Regions from separate parts of the Candidatus Symbiopectobacterium sp. NZEC127 genome, predicted to be linked through region 3. Evidence: predicted binding sites of a transcription regulator. Region 3 holds the regulator's gene; each other region holds the start of a gene.
What was found. The regulator LexA, encoded in region 3, represses DNA repair genes until DNA is damaged. The targets are predictions, from matches to a motif close to TNCTGTATGTACATACAGNA.
Positions count from the first base shown of each region.

Region 1 (2,273 bases), on a different contig from region 3:
TTTTCCACTTCCGTCGTGGTCGTCAACTGCCCGCCTTTTTCCATGCCAGTAATCAATACCGGATGCAGGTTGGCGCGCGCGGCGTACACCGCAGCGGTATAGCCCGCGGGGCCAGAACCTAGAATCAATAGCTTGTGGTGCTTGACGGTACCCATGTGTTCCTCTTTTTTGCAACGGTCTACTTAACGCCGATTGTAAGGAAATTACCGGGCTAAAAAAAGTAGGCAGCAAAATTGTTACCTATTTGTTTAATCGGTTGCGCCAATAACCCATACAATTCACTGATAAGACAGCGTCATTTATTAGCAAAATGATTGAAAATGGTCTTACCGAGCGAGCAGTAGGGTTTTATTTGGCAGTTTCTTCTGATTTTCATTGTTTTGCTTTGACAATCGGCTACCGTTTTGCGAAAACATCTAAGGAAGAGGAAACTATTTGTATGTGAATGGTTGAAAGCTCGGTTTTTCTTTATGTTGTGGCTTTTACCGTGCGACCCGATGAGGGTGCGTTTATAACAGGACAGACAGGGTGTTATAAACGCAGGGATGACATCGCGGTACGCCGTGGCGGTGAAAGGAAAGTGACGTAAAGCGACCCTTGATATACCAAATAGACAGCGCGTCTTCTTTTAGGGCTGCTCTGATACATTGATGTGGGTCGGAGTGTAGCAAGGGCAAGGACGTAGTGAAGAGAGACAATAAGAATGGTAGACACAAAAAAACGACCGGGAAAAGATCTTGATCGCATCGATCGCAATATCCTGAATGAGCTACAAAAAGACGGCCGAATCTCCAACGTGGAACTTTCCAAACGCGTGGGGCTTTCTCCTACGCCGTGTCTGGAACGCGTGCGCCGCCTGGAGCGTCAGGGCTTTATCAATGGCTATACCGCATTGTTGAACCCGCATTACCTCGACGCTTCACTGCTGGTGTTTGTGGAGATCACGCTGAACCGCGGTGCGCCTGATGTTTTTGAGCAGTTCAACACTGCCGTGCAGAAACTGGAAGAGATTCAGGAGTGTCATCTGGTCTCCGGGGATTTCGACTATCTGCTGAAAACACGCGTGCCGGATATGTCCGCTTACCGTAAGCTGCTGGGTGAAACCTTACTGCGTTTGCCGGGTGTGAACGATACCCGTACCTACGTGGTGATGGAAGAAGTAAAACAGAGCAATCGTCTGGTGATCAGAACGCGCTAAACGCAGGGGTGCAAAGCCCGCTAATTTCAGCTACACTCCTGTGAATATATACAGTCACAGCGCCGAGTTCGCCTCGGCGTTTTGTCATGAACATGAACAGGACCCCTGGAGAGACGCTTGAGCCAGGAATACACCGAAGACAAAGACGTGGCGCTGAAGAAACTCAGCGGCAGTCGTCGTTTATTGGAAGCGATTTTAATCGTTGTCGCGCTATTCGCCGTTTATTTGAGCGTAGCGCTGTTAAGTTTCAGCCCGTCTGACCCGAGTTGGTCACAAACTGCCTGGCATGAGCCCATTCATAATCTGGGCGGTGGCGTCGGCGCGTGGCTGGCCGATACGCTGTTTTTCATCTTTGGCGTGCTGGCTTATGCCATTCCGCCGATCATGCTGTCGCTGTGCTGGGTGGCCTTTCGCCAGCGCGATAATCAGAGCGATGTCGATCTGTTTACTCTGTCTTTGCGCCTGATTGGCACCTTGGCGCTGATCCTGACGTCCTGCGGTCTGGCAGCACTCAATGTGGACGATCTCTACTATTTCGCTTCTGGCGGCGTGCTGGGCAGTTTGCTGAGCAGTTCAATGGTCCCGCGTTTCAACAGCATGGGCGCTACGCTGATTCTGCTCTGCGTCTGGGCGGCGGGCTTGACGCTGTTTACCGGTTGGTCATGGTTGACCATTGCGGAAAAGATCGGCGGGGCCGTATTAGGCTGTCTGACGTTCTTCTCTAACCGTTCGCGCGCAGAAGAAAACTACCGTGATGACGATTTGCACGACAATGCGGATCGGGAGAGTGAACAACCCGATACGTTAACCGCATCAACGGAGGCAATAACAGAAGATGTGGATGCGGATGATATATTGCTGGCACCGCCGCCGCGTGAGCGCGCCGCTGATGAAACAGGGCAAAACAGCACGCTGAGCGTCGCTGATGATCACATCACGCCGGTGCAGGAATCGGCTCCGGTTGATACGGTGCCAGACCCAGTGGCTGCGCCCAGCGCATTCAACCCTGCGACGCCAGCAACCGCCGTCAGCCACGACACCACTGCGCCGGATTCATTGCCGCCGCTTTACGCGT
Region 1 is NZ_JAGFPG010000001.1:385,507-387,779, forward strand. Features, by position in the region: gene trxB (thioredoxin-disulfide reductase) at 1-155, opposite strand, end outside; gene lrp (leucine-responsive transcriptional regulator Lrp) at 704-1,198, shown strand; gene J5069_RS01770 (DNA translocase FtsK 4TM domain-containing protein) at 1,316-2,273, shown strand, end outside.
Region 1: J5069_RS01770 (DNA translocase FtsK 4TM domain-containing protein) is a predicted target of LexA. The motif match lies at 1,235-1,254, and genes of this name have one in related genera.

Region 2 (2,273 bases), on a different contig from region 3:
TCTGTATCAAGTAAGGATATCCCTGTTCAGCCATCCTGGAAATAATTTTCTATCAAAGATCGTATTTAAACGCGTTAATAAAAGCATCTCATAGGTCAATCACTGGACTATGAGATGCCGCTGCATTTATTTCCCTTCAATATCAATTGACGTTGCCGTATTTTATTAAACACCGAGAAGATATCTTCCCCATCGCTGAAGCGTCAATTTCATTAGGGTGATATTGTTTGCCACTCTGGTCTTGGGTCGGGCTAGACCCCCTCATGCCCTACGTGTTCGCTTCGGAGCCGCTACGCACCTGTGAACGCTCTCATGATAGCCACAGGTAAAGGATCTTAGGGGATAGATTTGAACGTTATTTGCCGGCAGTCTTGTTTAAGATAAGGTTTATCGATGGGCCGGTTGAGGAGCACAGCCAACACGCCTATAACACGAAGTCTGTTAGGTTGCGATAATTTTAAGGCCATGGGGCTTCGAAACCATGGTCGCGCAAAATCGCGGTCAAATTCCTGCTATGCCTGTCACTCTGTTCTCGATTGACGTTTGCTTACTTCGACTCTCCAGTTTGTGCGCCAAGACGCTTTTTTGTGCAAAACGGCAAAAAACCATGCAGATGTGAAATCCTCGCAAAAACGCTAAAAATATCCTGATTTCCTGCAGCCCCATAGCGATAAGATATTTCACTAACGCAGCAGGCATGCGGGCTTGTGGGAGTTATCCACTACTTCTGTGGATAACCATGTGCATTAGGTTTAGAAAAACGGTGGCAAGCGAGAGTTGGCGCGGGTTTTGGTTGAGTTGATGTGATTCTCTGCTTTTTTGTTTAATCGATATAAATCAGTCAGTTAATTAAAATCAAGCCTCGATTTACGCCTGACTGAGGGTTGCATGTTTTTACAACACTGGTCAAACCACTTTGTTAAGACAAATGCACGTTCTGGGGATAAATAGCACATTTTTAACTGGATAAATAGGTAACGCTGTGTTAGCGCTTTTTTTGCGCCATCTTGCCGCTTTTTTGCAACGCACCGACGCTGACCGAAGGTTTACCCCTCACCGAATTTTAATCAATAAATGACTGGATGCTGTTTTTATATCCAGTATACTGTCGCTAACCGAATTTCTGAGGCGCATTGTTAGTACTATGCACTGTTAGTGCTATGCTTGACGCCTTATCCCCATTGTTGAATGTTACTGTGCGTTGCTTGGTTTCGCGACGTTTGGTCCACTGGCTGGCAGGTTGTTCATGAGCAAACCCTTTAAACTGCATTCCGATTTTACCCCCTCAGGCGATCAGCCTGAAGCGATCCGTCTGCTGGAAGAGGGGTTGGAAGCGGGGTTGGCGCATCAGACGTTGTTGGGGGTAACCGGTTCGGGAAAGACCTTTACCATTGCCAATGTGATAGCGGATCTCAACCGTCCCACCATGGTGTTGGCGCCCAACAAAACGCTGGCGGCGCAGCTCTATGGTGAGATGAAAGCGTTTTTTCCTGACAATGCGGTAGAGTATTTCGTCTCTTACTACGATTACTACCAGCCCGAAGCCTACGTGCCCAGTTCGGACACCTTTATCGAGAAGGACGCGTCGGTCAACGAGCATATTGAACAGATGCGTCTGTCAGCCACCAAAGCGCTGCTGGAGCGGCGCGATGTGGTGGTTGTGGCGTCGGTCTCTGCCATCTACGGGTTGGGCGATCCCGATCTCTATCTGAAAATGATGCTGCACCTGACGGTCGGCATGATCATCGATCAGCGTTCAATTTTACGCCGACTGACTGAGCTACAATATTCACGAAACGATCAGGCGTTTACGCGAGGTACTTTTCGCGTGCGCGGTGAAGTGATTGATATTTTTCCGGCAGAATCCGATGAGATTGCGCTGCGCGTCGAGCTGTTCGATGAAGAGGTTGAACGCCTGACGCTGTTCGATCCGCTCACCGGTCAGCAGCTACAAACGGTGCCGCGTTATACCATCTACCCGAAGACCCACTATGTCACGCCGCGTGAGCGCATTCTTCAGGCGATGGAAGATATCAAAGTGGATCTCGCAGAGCGCCGCAAGACATTGTTGGAAAACAATAAACTGCTGGAAGAGCAGCGTCTGACACAGCGTACCCAATTCGACCTCGAGATGATGAATGAACTCGGCTATTGCTCTGGTATCGAAAACTACTCACGTTATCTCTCCGGGCGCGGGCCGGGCGAGGCGCCACCGACGCTGTTTGACTACCTGCCTGCCGATGGATTGCTGGTGATCGATGAGTCCCACGTGA
Region 2 is NZ_JAGFPG010000001.1:236,580-238,852, forward strand. Features, by position in the region: gene J5069_RS01065 (hypothetical protein) at 1-45, shown strand, start outside; gene uvrB (excinuclease ABC subunit UvrB) at 1,247-2,273, shown strand, end outside.
Region 2: uvrB (excinuclease ABC subunit UvrB) is a predicted target of LexA. The motif match lies at 1,084-1,103, and genes of this name have one in related genera.

Region 3 (2,273 bases):
CTGTGAGTTATAAGGCAGCACATAAAGAATGGGGCGAGAAGGATCTAGCCCTAACTCCGCCACGGGATCGTTAGGAATTATCTTGCTTTTCACTAACAATTTGAGTGGGAAATTCAGTAATTTATAGTAAATTTTACGCCAGCCGGACATAACAACCAGAAGCCTCTTGAGTAGCAATGCGCCGCAAGGATACCAGAAAGTACAAGGGAGATCTGTGGTGTGAGACAACGGTGTTACGGGAAAATTGCAAAAAATCTCTGATAAACGGGTGAAAAAACATGAATAAGGCTACCGGGGTAACTCGGATTATCAAGGCAACCGGGTACTCCCTCAAAGGGCTGAAACAGGCATGGCAGCACGAAGCTGCATTTCGACAAGAACTGATGCTGCTGGTCGTAGCGGTGCTGGTCGCGTGTTGGCTGCCCGTAGCACTGCTGGAGCGGCTATTGCTGATTGGCGTGGTAGTGGTAGTGGTGCTGATGGAACTGGTCAACAGCGCCATTGAGGCGGTTGTCGATCGCGTGGGAACCGAGCATCACGAACTGTCCGGGCGCGCCAAGGATATCGGATCGGCGGCCGTGTTTGTGGCCTTGGTGTTTGCCGGCATTGTCTGGGTCAGCATTCTCTGGCCCCTCATCCTGGGGTGATTTCAGCATGATTTTGGGGCAACGCTCATAAAAACACGGGTATTTGCCTCTCTGTCATTCCCAAGCCGCGATGACCTGTATATACTCACAGATAAACTGTATAAACAACCAGGGGGCGGGATGAAAGCATTAACAACCAGACAGCAGCAGGTCTATGATCTGATTCGCGATCATATTGCGCAGTCCGGCATGCCGCCAACGCGTGCCGAAATCGCCCAGCGACTGGGTTTCCGCTCACCGAACGCAGCGGAAGAGCATCTGAAGGCGCTGGCGCGCAAAGGCGTGATTGAAATCGTCTCCGGCGCATCACGCGGGATCCGCCTGTTGATGGAAGAAGAAAATGTTGGACTGCCGCTGATTGGCCGTGTCGCCGCGGGTGAGCCGCTGCTGGCGCAAGAGCACATCGAGTGTCACTATCAGGTCGATCCGGCCATGTTCAAACCGCACGCCGACTTTTTGCTGCGCGTCAGCGGTATGTCTATGAAAGACATCGGTATATTAGACGGTGATTTGCTGGCCGTGCATAAAACCCAAGAGGTGCGTAACGGCCAGGTAGTGGTGGCGCGCATTGAAGATGAAGTGACGGTTAAGCGCTTGAAACGTCAAGGTAACACCGTACAACTTCTGGCGGAGAATGACGCATTTTCTCCCATCGTGGTTGATTTGCGTGAGCAGAGCTTCAGCATTGAAGGACTGGCCGTCGGTGTTATCCGCAACGGTGAGTGGAGCTAAACGCCGTTAGCCGACAGGGCGTTTCTTTCAGGGAAAGCCTTGTCGGTGATGTATCAGCCTTTCAGATCAACGTCCGGGTTTCGCACTCTTGATGGGCACCGTATGGTCATGGTGACAGTGCCCGTGTTCACGACAATCAGCCACTTCCTGACAGGCTTCGCACAGGCCGTGTGCCTCGACCACGCTGTGACGCAGCGTGAAATTGGCGCTTTGTGCCAACTGCTGAAGAATGGCTTCAATGCCTTCCGTCTGGCGTTCCGTAACTTGCCCGCAACGATCGCAAATAAACAGCGCTGAAGTATGGCTATGCTCTTCAATGTGGTGACACATGACATAGCTGTTGGTCGATTCCACACGATGGATAAACCCTTGCTCCAGCAGAAAATCCAGTGCGCGGTATACGGTAGGGGGTTTTGCTTGTGGTTCTGAGGCGCGCAGCAGATCCAACAGATCGTAAGCACTGATCGCGCCGTGTTGCTGTGCCATCAGCCGAAGCACTTCGAGTCGCTGTGGCGTAAGGCGTACATTGCGCTGCTGGCAAATGCTTTCCGCCTGGGCAAGGAGTTTGTCTTGGTCGCTTGAATCCATTGGCCTGATCCTACCGCATGATGATGAACACGTCCTCCATCTTACCATGTAAGGCGCGGGGTGCGCTGTGATAATCCATCAAAGCGCCGAGAAAGCGACTCAGGCAACCAAATCGATCAGCAGCGCGCGCAACGGGGCTTTGGCGCGGATAGTCAGCTGTTTTTCCTGCTGAATGAAGGCGCCGTCTCCACACTGTAATACCGTTGCGTTCTCTTGCGGCGTCATGGCTTCCATCGCACCGTGAATCACCTGAAAGTAGGCGCGGTTGCCGTTGAGCGTAAAGGTGTGCTGTTCACCCTCATCGAG
Region 3 is NZ_JAGFPG010000002.1:281,987-284,259, forward strand. Features, by position in the region: gene plsB (glycerol-3-phosphate 1-O-acyltransferase PlsB) at 1-150, opposite strand, end outside; gene J5069_RS11355 (diacylglycerol kinase) at 279-647, shown strand; gene lexA (transcriptional repressor LexA) at 768-1,379, shown strand; gene zur (zinc uptake transcriptional repressor Zur) at 1,446-1,967, opposite strand; gene J5069_RS11370 (pirin family protein) at 2,067-2,273, opposite strand, start outside.